DNA from 4 places in the Exiguobacterium sp. K1 genome. Region 1 is predicted to be linked to each of the others. Evidence: riboswitches for the same ligand, from Rfam matches in the RefSeq annotation. Region 1 holds a riboswitch; each other region holds the start of a gene.
What was found. Region 1 has a riboswitch for S-adenosylmethionine ahead of N7U64_RS05420 (methionine ABC transporter ATP-binding protein). Riboswitches for the same ligand answer to the same signal wherever they lie in the genome.
Positions count from the first base shown of each region.

Region 2: it holds a riboswitch for S-adenosylmethionine, as region 1 does, so the genes downstream of both, N7U64_RS06385 (methionine ABC transporter ATP-binding protein) here and N7U64_RS05420 (methionine ABC transporter ATP-binding protein) in region 1, are expected to answer to the same signal.
Region 3: it holds a riboswitch for S-adenosylmethionine, as region 1 does, so the genes downstream of both, N7U64_RS07185 (alpha/beta hydrolase) here and N7U64_RS05420 (methionine ABC transporter ATP-binding protein) in region 1, are expected to answer to the same signal.
Region 4: it holds a riboswitch for S-adenosylmethionine, as region 1 does, so the genes downstream of both, N7U64_RS14095 (2,3-diketo-5-methylthiopentyl-1-phosphate enolase) here and N7U64_RS05420 (methionine ABC transporter ATP-binding protein) in region 1, are expected to answer to the same signal.

Region 1 covers NZ_JAOTIT010000002.1:14,426-18,216, reverse strand. Annotated here, with positions in the region: gene N7U64_RS05425 (bifunctional cystathionine gamma-lyase/homocysteine desulfhydrase) at 1-1,087, shown strand, start outside; SAM riboswitch class I at 1,147-1,252, shown strand; gene N7U64_RS05420 (methionine ABC transporter ATP-binding protein) at 1,333-2,355, shown strand; gene N7U64_RS05415 (methionine ABC transporter permease) at 2,352-3,017, shown strand; gene N7U64_RS05410 (MetQ/NlpA family ABC transporter substrate-binding protein) at 3,052-3,791, shown strand, end outside.
Region 2 covers NZ_JAOTIT010000002.1:205,073-208,863, forward strand. Annotated here, with positions in the region: gene N7U64_RS06375 (alpha-glucosidase) at 1-28, opposite strand, end outside; gene N7U64_RS06380 (aminotransferase class I/II-fold pyridoxal phosphate-dependent enzyme) at 192-1,379, shown strand; SAM riboswitch class I at 1,442-1,545, shown strand; gene N7U64_RS06385 (methionine ABC transporter ATP-binding protein) at 1,628-2,641, shown strand; gene N7U64_RS06390 (methionine ABC transporter permease) at 2,631-3,296, shown strand; gene N7U64_RS06395 (MetQ/NlpA family ABC transporter substrate-binding protein) at 3,331-3,791, shown strand, end outside.
Region 3 covers NZ_JAOTIT010000002.1:379,946-383,736, forward strand. Annotated here, with positions in the region: gene N7U64_RS07175 (methionine ABC transporter permease) at 1-112, opposite strand, end outside; gene N7U64_RS07180 (methionine ABC transporter ATP-binding protein) at 102-1,133, opposite strand; SAM riboswitch class I at 1,220-1,323, opposite strand; SAM riboswitch class I at 1,572-1,675, shown strand; gene N7U64_RS07185 (alpha/beta hydrolase) at 1,738-2,496, shown strand; gene N7U64_RS07190 (thymidine kinase) at 2,562-3,182, opposite strand; gene N7U64_RS07195 (DedA family protein) at 3,360-3,791, shown strand, end outside.
Region 4 covers NZ_JAOTIT010000008.1:17,303-21,093, forward strand. Annotated here, with positions in the region: gene mtnK (S-methyl-5-thioribose kinase) at 1-1,024, opposite strand, end outside; SAM riboswitch class I at 1,103-1,205, opposite strand; SAM riboswitch class I at 1,413-1,514, shown strand; gene N7U64_RS14095 (2,3-diketo-5-methylthiopentyl-1-phosphate enolase) at 1,595-2,785, shown strand; gene N7U64_RS14100 (2-hydroxy-3-keto-5-methylthiopentenyl-1-phosphate phosphatase) at 2,782-3,441, shown strand; gene N7U64_RS14105 (methylthioribulose 1-phosphate dehydratase) at 3,438-3,791, shown strand, end outside.

The DNA of each region.
Region 1 (3,791 bases):
AACAAGCACATACAAACAGGAAAAAATCGGTCAGTTAAAAGAAGGATATGAGTATTCCCGGACAGCGAACCCGACACGGACGAGCATCGAACGTCTGATTGCCGATCTTGAAGGCGGTGCACGCGGTTTTGCCTTCGGATCAGGGATGGCAGCGATTCACGCTGTCTTTAACCTGCTCGAATCAGGTGACCACATCGTCATGACCGATGACGTCTACGGCGGGACATTCCGTTTGATGCAGCGTGTCTTACCGAAGTTCAACATCCAAGTGACGTTCGTCGATACGACGGATCTCGCGGCGACGGAAGCTGCGGTGCAAGACAACACGAAGATGCTGTATGTCGAAACACCGACGAACCCGTTGTTGAAAGTGACAGATATCGCAGCAGTTGCTGAGATCGCGAAACGCAACAACTTGAAACTCGTCGTCGATAACACATTCGCGACACCTTACTTGCAACAACCACTCGCACTCGGCGCAGATATCGTGCTGCACAGCGCGACAAAATACATCGGCGGTCATTCGGACGTCGTCGCCGGACTTGTCGTCGTCAACAGCGACGAGCTCGGAGAAGATCTTCACTTCATCCAGAACTCGACCGGCGGTATTCTTGGACCGCAGGACAGCTTCCTGCTCGTCCGTGGATTACGGACGCTTGGTATCCGGATGGATGCAATCGAAGAAACATCACACGATCTCGTTCAGTTCTTACAGGAACAGGACGTCGTTTCAAACATCTTCTATCCGGGACTGGCATCACATCCGGGTCACGCGACACAACAGAAACAGGCGACCGGTTTCGGCGGAATGATCAGTTTTGATGTCGGTTCAGCAGAAAATGCGGAGAAACTCGTCGAAGCGACACATTTCTTCACATTGGCTGAAAGTCTTGGAGCGGTCGAGAGTTTGATTTCCGTTCCGGCACGGATGACGCATGCGTCGATTCCGGCAGAGCGTCGCGCAGAACTCGGAATTACGGATGGTCTCGTTCGGATCTCGGTCGGTCTTGAGGACGCGGAAGACTTGAAAGAAGATTTGGCACGTGCTTTCAGTCTGCTTCAACCGGTTTCAGAAAAAACTGTTTGACAAGCAAAATAACCCCTGCTAATATTCAGATTATATTAAAAATAACTAAATACCGATAACTCTTATCGAGAGTGGTGGAGGGACTGGCCCGATGAAACCCGGCAACCGCGGAATTTATTCCGAAGTGGTGCTAATTCCAGCAGACGATTGTCTGCAAGATGAGAGCAAATGGTTTTGTGTACTGAAAAAGTGCGCGCGTTTGCTCTAAAACGTGCGCACTTTTTTTATGTTTAGGAGGGACCGTATTGATTCGCTTACAGGATGTAGGAAAGATTTATCGCTCGAAGCGCGGATCGGTTGAAGCCGTCGTCAATGTCGACTTGTCAATCGAGCGCGGTGAAATTTTTGGAATAATCGGTTATTCAGGGGCAGGGAAATCAACACTGATTCGTTTGCTGAACATGCTTGAGGCACCGACGAGCGGCTCGATTCAAATCGATGGTGTCGAAATGACGACGCTCAAACCAAAAGAATTACGGGGCGTCCGTAAAAACGTCTCGATGGTGTTCCAACACTTTAATCTGCTTTGGTCACGGACAGTCGAAGAAAACATCATGTTCCCGCTTGAGCTCGGCGGTTATCCGAAAGCCCGTCGTAAAGAACGGGTTGCCGAACTGATTCAGCTCGTCGGACTCGACGGACGTGAAGGCGCGTATCCGTCGCAACTGTCAGGTGGACAAAAACAACGGGTCGGGATTGCCCGGGCACTGGCATCCAATCCGGACGTCTTACTCTGTGACGAAGCGACAAGTGCGCTGGATCCGAAAACGACCGACTCGATCCTCGAGTTGTTGGTCGACATCAACAAAAAATTAAAACTGACCATCGTCTTGATCACACACGAGATGCATGTCATTCAAAAAATCTGTCACCGGGTCGCCGTCATGGAAGCCGGGAAAATCGTCGAACAGGGACCGGTTGCTGAAGTATTCCGTCACCCGAAACAGGCGATGACAAAAGAGTTCGTCAAACAATTGACGTCACCGTCTGAAAACGAATTGACGTTTGCGAAATTACGCGAGCGCTATCCGACCGGGAAAATCGTCCAGCTGACGTTTGTCGGTTCGACGGCGGAAAGTCCGATCCTTGCCGAAGTCATGAAAGATTCGAACTTATTATTCAATATCATCGGCGGAAACGTCGGACAGACGCAGGACGGAGCACTCGGAACGCTGTTCATTCAGTTGCTCGGTTCGGAAGAGGAAGCACAAGCGGTCATCGCCAAACTTCAAGCGAGTGACGTTGAAGTGGAGGTGGATCACCGATGAGTACATTTTTTGCAGATGTGGATTGGGATATGGTCTGGGAAGCAACCGGCAGCACCGTTTATATGACGGCCGTTGCAGGGCTCGCAACGTTTGTCCTTGGATTGGCAATTGGTCTGTTGTTATATGCGACGAACGAAGAATTGTTGTTTAAAAACCGGACACTATATTCCGTGCTCAGCTTTTTAGTCAATATCTTCCGCTCGATCCCGTTTATCATTCTATTGATTCTGTTGATCCCGATCACGAAAATCATCGTCGGATCATTCTTAGGACCAACGGCTGCATTACCTGCGTTAATTCTCGGTGCAGCACCGTTTTACGGTCGGATGGTCGAACTGGCACTTCGTGAAGTCGATAAGGGTGTCATTGAGGCGGCTGAATCGATGGGAGCAACGAAGTTTCAAATCATCTATAAAGTCCTGATTCCGGAAGCCTTGCCGGCAATCGTCTCAGGAATCACCGTTACGCTTGTCGCACTCGTCGGTTACACGGCAATGGCCGGGTTAGCCGGTGGTGGTGGACTGGGGGACATGGCCTTCATCGAAGGATTCCAGCGTTCACAAAATAACATCACGGTCATCGCGACACTGTTGATTCTTGTCATCGTCTTCATCATTCAAATTATCGGTGACCTGCTTGTCAAAGCCATCGATAAACGGTAACACCTATTTTATTTAACCTTGGGAGGAATCATTCATGAAACTTTGGAAAAAATTCGTAGGCACAGCAGCCGTATCGGTCTTAGCAGTCAGTCTTGCAGCATGTGGAGAAGAATCTTCATCAGGCAGCAGCGATTCAAAAACACTCGTCATCGGAGCGTCAAACGTTCCCCATGCTGAAATTCTCGAGCACGTCCAAAAAGAATATGAAGCAAAAGGCTATAAACTCGAAATCAAAAAGTTCCAGGATTACGTCCTGCCGAACAAAGCACTTGCTGAAAAAGAAATCGATGCGAACTATTTCCAACACGTGCCGTACCTGGAGCAACAGGAAAAAGAAAACAAAGACTATAAATTCGCGAGTGCCGGCGGCGTTCACGTCGAACCGCTCGGTGTCTACTCTAAAAAATACAAGTCTTTGGATGAACTGCCAAAAGGTGCAACGATCTTAACGAGCTCAAACGTCGCTGAACGCGGACGTGTCTTGACGTTCCTTCAAAACGAAGGGCTGATCAAGTTGAAAGACGGTAAAACAACCGATGCACAGCTCAAAGACATCGCAGAAAACCCGAAAAACATCAAGTTCAAAACAAACATCGAAGCGTCACTCTTACCGCAAGCTTACAAAAACAACGAAGGCGACGCGGTCCTCATCAACACGAACTATGCGATTGACAACGGGTTGAACCCGTTGAAAGATACGATTGCCCTGGAAGACGAGTCTTCACCATACGTCAACATCATCGTCACACGTGATGGCGATGAAAAAGACAAACG
Region 2 (3,791 bases), 190 kb from region 1:
CGGCTTCTTTCCACCAGGCCCGATTCATCCCATCATCTCCTTTGTGATTCAATCGTATTCTAGTTTAGTGTATCAAAAACACGAAAGCCATCGGTTCTTTTTCCCAATTATCAGCAATTATTAAAAAACTCTTTTCTTTTTTCTGAAAATTCGTTATCCTTGACGACAATACCCAACAAGGAGGAAGACAGATGAAACATTTCGCCCCATCGATTGCGATTGATCGGTTACCCGCTCCGGTCTTCGCCGAGCTCGCCCAGCGGATCGGTGCCGTCAAGGCTGCCGGCCATGACGTCATCACGCTTGGTCAGGGAACACCCGATCAGACGACACCTGTACATATTCTGGATGCCTTGAAAGAGGCAATCAATGACGCTTCAAACCTCCAGTACCCGCCGTTTCGCGGACACGATTTCCTCAAACAGGCTGTCGCGGATTTTTATCAGTCAGAGTTTGGCGTAAACATCGATCCGGCCTCTGAAGTCGCCATTCTGCTCGGCAGCAAAGCCGGTATCGTCGCTTTACCGCAAACGATCGTCAATCCCGGTGAAGGTGTCATTGTTCCTGATCCCGGATACCCGGATTACTTATCCGGCGCCGCCCTTGCCGGAGCTTACCCGATAACATTGCCGCTCCTTGCGGAAAATGCCTTTTTACCTGACTACACGTTACTTGATACGACAGATGTCGAACGGGCCCGGATGTTGTTCCTCAACTACCCGAGCAATCCGACCGGAGCGACGGCGACAGCGGAAGCCTTCGAGCAAACGGTTTCCTTTGCTGATGCGAACGACATTTGCGTCGTCCACGACCTCGCCTACGGCGGAATCAGCTTCGACGGTCCGACCCGCAGTTTCCTCCAGACGGAAGGCGCAAAAGGCGTCGGAATCGAACTGTTTTCATTATCGAAACGTTTTAACATGTCCGGTTTCCGAATCGCCTTCGCCATCGGGAATCCGTCCGTCATCGCAAGTATCGAGACGTACCAGGAACACTTATACGTCAGTGCTTTCACACCGATTCAACAGGCAGCAACCGTCGCTCTTTCAAGCGATCAGACGTGTGTCCGCGAACTGAGCGCTCTGTATGAAGCCCGGCGTGATGCCTTGTTCGGCAAGTTACAGGAAATCGGTTGGGACGGACCGATCCCGGGCGGTTCGTTCTTCGTCTGGTTGCCGGTCCCGTCCGGCTACACGTCCCAAAGCTTTACCGATCACCTGCTCGACGAAGCGCATGTCGCCGTTACACCGGGACATTTCTTTGGCGAATACGGGGAAGGTTACGTCCGGATCAGCCTGATTGCTGACGCCGAACGACTCGTCGAAGCAACCGAACGGATTGGTCAATTGAATCTGTTTCGCCAGACCGTTGCGGAATAATTCTGAAAAAACGTTTGACAAATGGGAATGATTTCCGTTACAGTAAGTCCCAACAGCATATCTACTTATCGAGAGCGACCGAGGGATTAGGCCCAACGACGTCCGGCAACCACCTTTAAGGAACGGTGCCACATCCTACAGAATGTTTCATTCTGAGAGATAAGTTACGAAATTTTCACTTCGTCGCTTTTTTCTGGTTGCTCTTAACTGGAAAAAGGCGATTTTTTTGTATAGGGAGGAAACGACAGATGATTGAATTTAAAGGGATCACTAAACGGTTCGTTCGTGACCGGACACCCATTTTTGCCTTACGTGACGTCAATTTAACGATTCAGCAAGGTGAAATCTTTGGCATCATCGGTGAATCCGGTGCCGGAAAAAGCACCCTGCTCCGTCTGATCAACGGACTGGAGACACCGACACAAGGAACGGTTAAAGTATCGGGCACTAATCTGTCCGGCCTCTCCAAAGGCAGCTTACGCGAACTGCGTTTGAACATCGGGATGATTTTTCAACATTTCCAACTGATTCAATCCCGGAACGTCGCCGATAATATCGCCTTTGCCTTAAAGGCTGCCGGCGTCAAACGGACTGACTTCCCGCAACGGATCAAAGAGCTCGTCTCCCTGGTCGGACTCGAAGGCTTCGAGACGAATTTCCCGAGTCAGCTCAGCGGCGGTCAAAAGCAACGGGTCGGGATTGCCCGCGCCCTGGCGAATAACCCGAGCGTTCTGTTATGTGACGAAGCCACGTCCGCTCTTGACCCGGTCACGACGCTACAAATTCTCGAACTGCTGAAAGACTTGAATGAACGGCTTGGCCTGACGATCATTCTCATTACCCATGAAATCGATGTCGTCAAACAGATTTGTCACCGGGTTGCCGTCATGGCGCAAGGTGAAGTCGTTGAAGTCGCCCGTACATACGACCTGTTCAGTCAGCCGGCACATGATGTCACGAAACATTATGTCGATACGGCACTCCAGATCGAGTTACCGGAACGGATTTTGCGGACGACACCGGGGAAAATCATCCGCCTGCAATTCACGGGTGAGAAAACCGGTGAAAGTACGTTGTCGGAAGCAATCAAACAGTTTGATATTTCCGTCAGCATTCTCCACGGTAAGGTCGATTATATTCAAAACGTCGCATTCGGAGTGCTGATCGTCAGCCTGACCGGTCCGACCCTTCACGTGAACCGGGCCCTGACGTGGCTCGAAGAACAACTCCATACGCTTGAGGTGATTCAGGATGTGGCTTGAACGGATTGAAATCATGTTACCGGATCTTACGAAAGCGTTAGCGGAAACGGCTTTGATGGTCGGAATCTCACTTGGCTTCGCCCTCATCATCGGCATTCCACTCGGGATTCTGCTATTCATCACGGACCGGGGATTGTTTTTCCAGAACGTCGTCGTTCGCAGCATCTTGGACTTTTTCGTTAATATTGTCCGTTCGTTACCGTTCATCATTCTGCTCGTCGCGTTAATTCCGCTGACACAATTATTACTCGATAACACGATTGGACCGACAGCAGCTTCCGTCAGTCTGAGTGTCGCCGCCATTCCGTTTCTCGCCCGACTGGTCGAAACATCGCTTCGCGAGATTCCACCGGGATTGATTGAAGCAGCAGAAGCGTGTGGCGCGACACCGTTTCGGATCATCATCAGTGCACTCTTACCGGAGGCCCTTCCCGGCATCATTCAAGCCGTCACTTTGACGACCATCAGCCTGATCGGGTTTTCCGCCATGGCCGGTATCGTCGGTGGTGGCGGCGTCGGTGACCTGGCCATCCGCTTTGGCTATTACCGGTACGATAATGTCGTCATGATCGTGACAATTGTCGTCCTCGTCATCATTGTTCAAAGTATTCAAGGGCTTGGCAATGTTCTGGCCCGTCGTGCTGATAAACGTTAACCAAAAATAGAGAATCGTAAGGGAGAGAATGAATATGAAAAAACGTTATGCCTTTTTAGCAACAGGACTACTCGGAGCCGGAATTCTTGCCGGTTGCGGTGACAGCAGTGCCGAAGAAGAAAATAAATCGATCAAAATCGGGGCGACGAGCGGTCCTTACAGCGACATGGTCAAAGAAGCGATTCAACCCGGGCTTGAAAAGAAAGGCTACGACGTTGAAATCGTCGAGTTCGGCGATTATATTCAACCGAACATCGCGCTCGGCAGTGGCGATATTGACGCTAACTTGTTCCAACACTCGATTTACCTGAAGACGTTTGCCAAGGAAAAGAACCTCGATCTCAAAGGACTGATTACTGTCCCGACGGCGCCGATGGGATTATACAGCAAATCCTACAAATCGCTGGCTGACGTCAAGACGGGGGCGGAAGTCGCGACACCAAACGATCCGACGAACCAGGCCCGGGCACTGAATCTGCTGGCTGACCAAGGTTG
Region 3 (3,791 bases), 370 kb from region 1:
CAAGCAGAATCCCGAGTGGTAAACCAATCAATGTCGAGAAGAGTAATGACAGTCCGACCATCGTCAACGTCTGCAGAAAAGCAGTCCAGATGTCCGTGTAATTAACTAGCATCTGCGAGCACCTCCTCGACGATGACATCCGATTGATCGATATATTGTAGTGCCCGCTTGATTTCTGCCGCATCGCCAATCAGTTCAACGAGCAGACTGCCGAACGGGATGTTTTGCAGTTCCGTGATGCTGCCGTGCAGGATGTTGAGATCGACATCAAAGCGTTTCGCGACCTGCGATAAGAGCGGTTGTCCCGTCCCTGCCCCGAGGAAGTTGATTTTGTAGATGTGATGGCCGGCATCCCGTTGGTCGATGACTTTTTGAACCGAGGCCGGAATCTCATCCTGCATGACAGAGCGGACGAAGTTTTTCGCCGTCGCCGTCTGCGGATTTGAGAAGACGTCGAACACGGTCCCCGATTCAATCAGCTGACCGGCTTCGATGACGGCGACCCGGTCACAAATCTCGCGGATGACCCCCATCTCATGGGTAATCAGTAAAATTGTGATGCCGTATTCCTGATTGATTTGCTTCAGCAGACGCAGTATGTGTTGGGTCGTCTGCGGATCGAGGGCGGAAGTCGCTTCGTCACACAACAGGACCGACGGCTGGGTGGCGAGTGCCCGGGCGATGCCGACCCGTTGTTTCTGCCCGCCCGATAACTGATCCGGATAATGATCGGCTTTATCTGCCAGGTCGACGAACTCGAGCAGTTCCGTGACCCGCCGCTGGACCTCATCTTTTTTGACACCTTTTAAGACAAGGGGTTTTGCGACATTCGCAAACACTGTATTCGAATCCAGCAGGTTGAAGTGCTGAAAGATCATCCCGATGTGTTGCTTCGCTTCCCGTAATTGCTTCGCCGACAGTGTCGTCAAATCTTGTCCATCGACCGTCACACTGCCGGATGTCGGCCGTTCAAGCAGGTTGACGCAACGTAATAAGGAACTTTTCCCGGCTCCGCTGAAACCGATGACGCCGAAGATTTCGCCTTTTCGGATTTCAAGATCCACGCCATTCAGCGCAGCGATCGATTGATCATTTGTTTCATAGATTTTTTTTACATTTTTGAATGTAATCACCACTTTTTCCCCCTTCAAAATACAAAAAAGGTCTCTTCTTAAGAAACAAGAAGAGACCTGGATCCGCACAATGGCAGAATCCACTCGACTCATCTCTCAGACAATTGTCTGATGGAATTGGCACAGTGCTCATAATGAGTCTGTTGCCGAGGTTTCGTAGGGCCAGTCCCTCCACCTCTCTGGATAAGTGTTGCGGTATGAAATTCGTATGTGTGTTGTTGCCGGTTGAACTTATGTCGTAAAACTAATTTTTACACTACAGAAAGATCTTTTAAAGGTCAACCATATTTTCAAAAATAAACCATATGACCCATATCGATTGCTGTCCCGGGACAAACCGGATCCTTGCATAAGTTTTGATGCCATTAAAGAGAGTTTGACAATCCCTTTCCGTCAATGCTATCATCTTCTCAATGATTAATCCGACAATTCCTATACGATATATCAAGAGTGGACGAGAGACCTGGCTCTAGGACTCCACGGCAACCTGCCGATCGGCAAGGTGCTCCGACCAGCAAAGCAGCTGCTTTGGATGATACACACGAGAAACTCGTTTGCGTCCAAAGCCAAACGGGTTTTTATTTTTGAAATGGAGGACGAGATGATGAGTATGGTTTATCCTGTTATACCGGGTGCCGAAGCCTTTTCCTTAGGACGCGGATCCGTCGGCATTTTGCTCTGTCATGGTTTTAATGCAACGCCGCAAAGTGTTCGGGCTGTAGGAGAACAGTTCGCCGCACACGGTTTTTCCGTCCATGCGCCACGCCTGCACGGGCATGGGACGGATCTGCGAGAATTCGAAGCGGCGACGGCCGATGACTGGAAGCAGAGCGTCCGGGACGGCTTTGAACAATTGGCGGGACGATGCGAATCCGTCTTCATCGTCGGCCAATCGATGGGGGCAACACTTGCCCTGTCACTTGCCGCTGAAGGTCTCCCGGTCGCAGGAATCATCACCATCAATGCCGCCTTGTCCGTCCCTGCCTATGAAGCCTTATCGTTCACCGATTGTCCGGTCTATCTGCCGGAAAGTGCGCCTGATATTAAACAGTCGGCTTTTGAAATCATCTATGATTTCGTCCCCGCTGTCTGCGCTTCGGAACTGTTACGACTGATTAAGGAGACACGGTCAGCCCTTGCGGCAATTCAAATTCCGACACTTATTTTATATTCTGCCGAGGATCATGTCGTGCCGCCGGTCTGTTCCGATTATTTGTACCGGACGATCGGTGCGGCGGATAAGCGCAGTTACTGTCTGCTTGACTCCTATCACGTCGCAACGCTTGATCACGACCAAAAGACGATTGTCCGCGAAACACTTCAGTTCGTCGAACAGTTCAGCCGGTTGACACAGACCGGTTGATTTCAAAAAAAAAGCGAACGATTCTTCGGTCTGACTGCCGGGAATCGTTCGCTTTTTTACATTTCTTAATTGTGCTGCTGCTTTTTCCATTCCTGCAACGGTTGTGGTTTTCCCGGTACTTGATGGCAATGGCGGCAACGTGGTTCATAGGACTCAGATGCCCCGACCAGAATGATCGGATCATTGTAGTTGGCCGGTTTTCCGTCAATCAATCGTTGGGTCCGCGATGCCGGATCGCCGCACGACAGACAAATCGCCTGAAGTTTTGTCACGAATTCTGCGCGTGCCAATAATTCAGGCATCTTGCCGAATGGTTCTGCCCGAAAATCTTGATCGAGGCCTGCGCAAATGACGCGTTTGCCATCTTGAGCCAGTGCTTCGATGACGGCGACAATCTCATCGTCAAAAAATTGAACTTCGTCAATTGCGACGATTTGCGTCTCTTCCGCCACTGCTGCATAGACATCACGGCTCGTCGCCATCGGAATCGCGATGACCGAATTGCCGACGTGCGACACGACGTGTTCCTCATGATACCGGTCATCGATTGCCGGCTTGAACACTTGAACCGGTAACTTTCCATACTGTGCCCGTCTGACACGACGGATCAGTTCTTCCGACTTGCCGGAAAACATACTTCCGCAAATCACTTCAATCCAACCATATTGATTGATCACATGCATCATCGTAAACACCGTCCTCTAAATTAGTCACTTTAACGAGTATAGCCCGAATCTAAATTGAGAAAAAGGATTGACTTCTAAAAATCAAAAACCCTTGCCAAATTCGCCACTTTCTTCATCTTCTCATTTCAACTGGTATGTATTTCCTGTACACTGAAAGAGAAGTTTCTTTGAAGGAAGGTGACTCCGATTCATCACATATTACACGAAGTCCTCCACCAATATGGAGCGTTCGGACTCGCAATTCTTCTGGCCGGTGGAATCGTCGGTCTTCCGGTTCCGGACGAGACGTTACTCGTCATGTCAGGATTTTGGATGCATCACGGTGATTTACCGCTCGTCGGAACGATTCTTGCCGCCTATGCCGGCAGTTGCATCGGTATGACGATCAGCTACGTTCTCGGTTTGAAGCTCGGAATGCCGTTACTGCATCGAATGGCTCCGAAATTACGGATTTCTGAAAAACATATCTTTAAAGCCGAAGCCGGATTTTTACGTTACGGAAAAACCGTCCTAATCATCGGTTACTACATACCGGGTCTTCGGCAGTTGTCCGCCTTTTTTGCCGGTGTCTCGAAAATGCCGTTCCGGATCTTCGCCACCTATGCGTAT
Region 4 (3,791 bases), on a different contig from region 1:
AGTCTGCAACTAATGCCAATCCAATCGTCCGGCGAATCAGTTCACAACCGGCAAATCCGAGTGCGTCCTGTAAAATCGTGCTAAGAACATCATCGACCAGTCCGTCTGCCGTCCGGAACGGCTCGACCGCTTCCCGTTCCCATAACGCTTTGAACGTCGAAGCAAACGTCAGCCAGAATGTATCGATATCCTTGATCCGCTCATCCCGCAACCGGTCATAGTCCGGATACGCGGCAAAAAACAGATGTGCGATAAATTGACCGACATCAAATCCGAACGGTCCATAAAACGCAAATTCGGGATCGATGACTTTCGTTTCTTCCGCCGAGGCAAAAATACTGCCTGTATGTAAGTCGCCGTGCAACAATGCGTCGCCCTTCGTGATGAACAAGGCTTCAAGCTTCGCGACTTCCCGTTTCAGTTCCGCGTCGTTCCAAATCCGGTCAACTTCCGCTTCGAGACCTGCTTCAATCGCATTCGTTTCTGCATCATAAAACGGATCCGTGAAGATTAGTTTTTCCGTGATATCGCACAGATCCGGATTGTAGTACTGACGGGCAATCTGTTTTTTCGCGACCGGTCCGACGGCAAAATCCGACGTATAAAACAGTGTCCGCGCCAAATACGAACCGATGTGTTCCGCGAGCAACGGATACTTTTCCCCTTCAAGCAGTCCGCCCCGGACGATTGTCAGATGTGACAAGTCTTCCATCACCGTGAACGCTTCTTCTTTGCTCGCATGGTAGACATGCGGGACAAACGGAACGGCGACTTTCGCGAATTCTTTTAAGGCCGATTGTTCAATCCAGGCCCGTTCGAGCGACAGCGGCCAGCTTTCCCCGACGACTTTTGCATAAGGTAACGCCTGCTTTAAAATCAGCCGTTTTTCCCCTGCCTGAATCCGGAAAACGAGATTTAAATTTCCATCTCCGATTTCCTCTGCCGTCACCGGTTCATTGCCGATCAATCCGAGTGTCCGGACCCGTTCAATCGCGTCCTGTACTGTAAATGCTTGATATCCCATTCTGTTTTCCTCCTTGGTGATCACACGAAAAAACGCCTCTTTTCGTCAAAGAAAAGAGGCGCGGTAGAATATTCCGTCCTCTTATCTCTCAGACGAATGTCTGTTGGATGTAGCACCGTGCCGGATGGTCGGTTGCTGCGGCGTCTTCGGGCCAATTCCCTCTGCCAACTCACGATAAGAGTCATATGTAGTTGTCGTGTGATTGATGTTGATTTGAATACTACGTGCGTTCCTGGGGGTCTGTCAATTCCATTTTTTAGTGAAACAGCTTCAAAAACGGAACCCTCTATAGAAGAAGTATTTTCAAAAAAATAAATTTTCAAAATATAGTTTGACAAGTGACGAATCTCATGTAAAAATTGCAATTAGATTTCACAATTTCATCCAATTCTTATCAAGAGCAGACGGAGGGACGAGCCCTACGATGTCGCAGCAACCGACCACTTGGCACGGTGCTAATTCTTGCAGCTATTACGCTGACAGATAAGAGTCCACGCGCAATTTTTCATGGTCTCTTGTCATTGACGAGGGACCATTTTTGTATTCTTCAACAAGGGAGAGACAGTCGATATGACGTATATTACCGCAACATACCAACTCGGAACGACGGATCAGTTACCAAAACGGGCAGAACAAATCGCGCTCGGCTTGACCGTTGGTTCGTGGACCGATTTAAATCATTTGGAGCAACAGCAGCTTGAATCGTTCAAAGGACAAGTCGTCCATACGGAAGAACACGACGGGAAAGGCTACATCACAATCCGTTATCCGGAACACAACGTCTCCCGTGACTTTGCAGCAATCTTAACGACCGTCTTCGGCAAACTGTCGCTCGACGGACAAATCAAATTAACGGATTTACAGCTTCCGGCTTCATTCACCACTGACTTCCCCGGTGCCAAATTCGGCATCGAAGGCGTCCGGCAGTTGATTCAAGTCCACGACCGTCCTCTGTTGATGAGCATTTTTAAGGGCGTCATCGGCCGGGACCTCACCTTTTTACGGGAACAACTCGAAGCGCAGCTTGCGGGCGGCATCGATCTCGTCAAGGATGATGAAATCTTGTACGATAATCCGTTAACACCGGCACTCGACCGGGCACGGATCGGACGTGAAGTCCTGAATGCCCATTATGAAAAAACCGGCAAACGGGCGCTTTACGCGATTACGTTGAGTGGTCCCGTCTTCGGCTTAAAGGATCAGGCGAAACGTTTGATTGAAGCCGGTGCGACTGCCTTCCTGCTCAATACGTTTACATATGGACTCGATGTCCTGCGCGAATTAGCGGCTGATCCGGACATTTCCGTTCCAATCTTTAATCATCCGGCCTTAAGCGGAGCCTTAATCGCAAGCCCGGAATACGGCATTGCAGCTCCTGTTTTACTGGGGACGTTACCGCGGCTGGCCGGTGCCGATTTGACGTTGTTCCCGTCGCCTTATGGGAACGTCGCCCTCGCCAAAGACTTGGCGCGCGGAATTGCCGTCGAAGCCACGCGAATCGGAGAAACAAAGACGATTCTTCCGGTTCCCTCGGCAGGCATTCATCCCGGTCTCGTCGCTCAGCTCGTTCGTGATTTCGGGACCGATTCCGTCATCAATGCCGGCGGCGGCGTTCACGGTCATCCGCAGGGCGCGGCAGCCGGTGTGCTTGCTTTCCGCCAGGCCCTCGACGCAGCACTTGCCGGCGAATCTTTGACGAGTGCCGCAACGCGGCAGGAAGAACTTCGGGTCGCACTCGACGCCTGGGGGATTACGAAATGACGATTCGGATTTTATGTGACTTTGACGGGACCGTGACCGAACACGACAACATCATTGCGTTGATGAAAGAATTCGCTCCCCCGGCAGCGTTTGAACCGTTGAAAAAAGGTGTCCTCGATCAATCATTGTCCATCCAGTCCGGTGTCGGACAGATGTTCCGGTTGCTCCCCTCGGATCGCAAACAGGACTATATTGATTTTTTGGAACAGCGGGCTGTCATCCGTCCCGGCTTTAAGACCTTACTCGCCTTTGCGAAATCAAACGGGATTGACTTTGCGATCGTCAGCGGCGGAATCGACTTTTTTGTCCAACCGATTCTTCAAGAGTTACTGACAGATGAAGCGATTTACTGCAACGGCAGTGACTTCAGCGGGGAGACGATTCGTATTGAGTGGCCGCACACTTGCGATGCAGCATGCAACAATCAATGCGGGTGTTGTAAAACGTCGATTGCCCGGAAGCTCAAGCAGGATGGCGATATTATCGTCGCGATCGGTGACTCCGTGACGGATTTTGAACTGGCGAAACAAGCGGATCATGTCTATGCCCGCGATTATCTGATTACGCTGTGCGAACAGCACGGGATTGCATACACACCATTTGAAACATTTTACGACATTGTTGATCATCTGCAGACAACGGAGGTGTACGCATGACCTTTTTGAAACGATACGAAGAACTCTGCGCCATCAAACAGGAGTTCGCAGCGCGGGACTGGTTTCCCGGTACAAGCGGTAACCTCGCTATTCGGACAAACAGCAGTCCGACGGAATTCCTTGTGACGGCAAGCGGGAAAGATAAACGGCAGGACACGCCGGACGATTTTGTCCATGTCGACGCGACCGGTCAATTGATCGGCGACGAGCAAAACGGACGTCCTTCCGCCGAGACGTTGCTGCATGTCGAAGTGTTTAACCGGACGACAGCCGGCTGCTCGCTTCATGTCCATACCGTCGACAACAACGTTATTTCGGAACTGTACGGAGACCGCGGGGAAATCCGATTC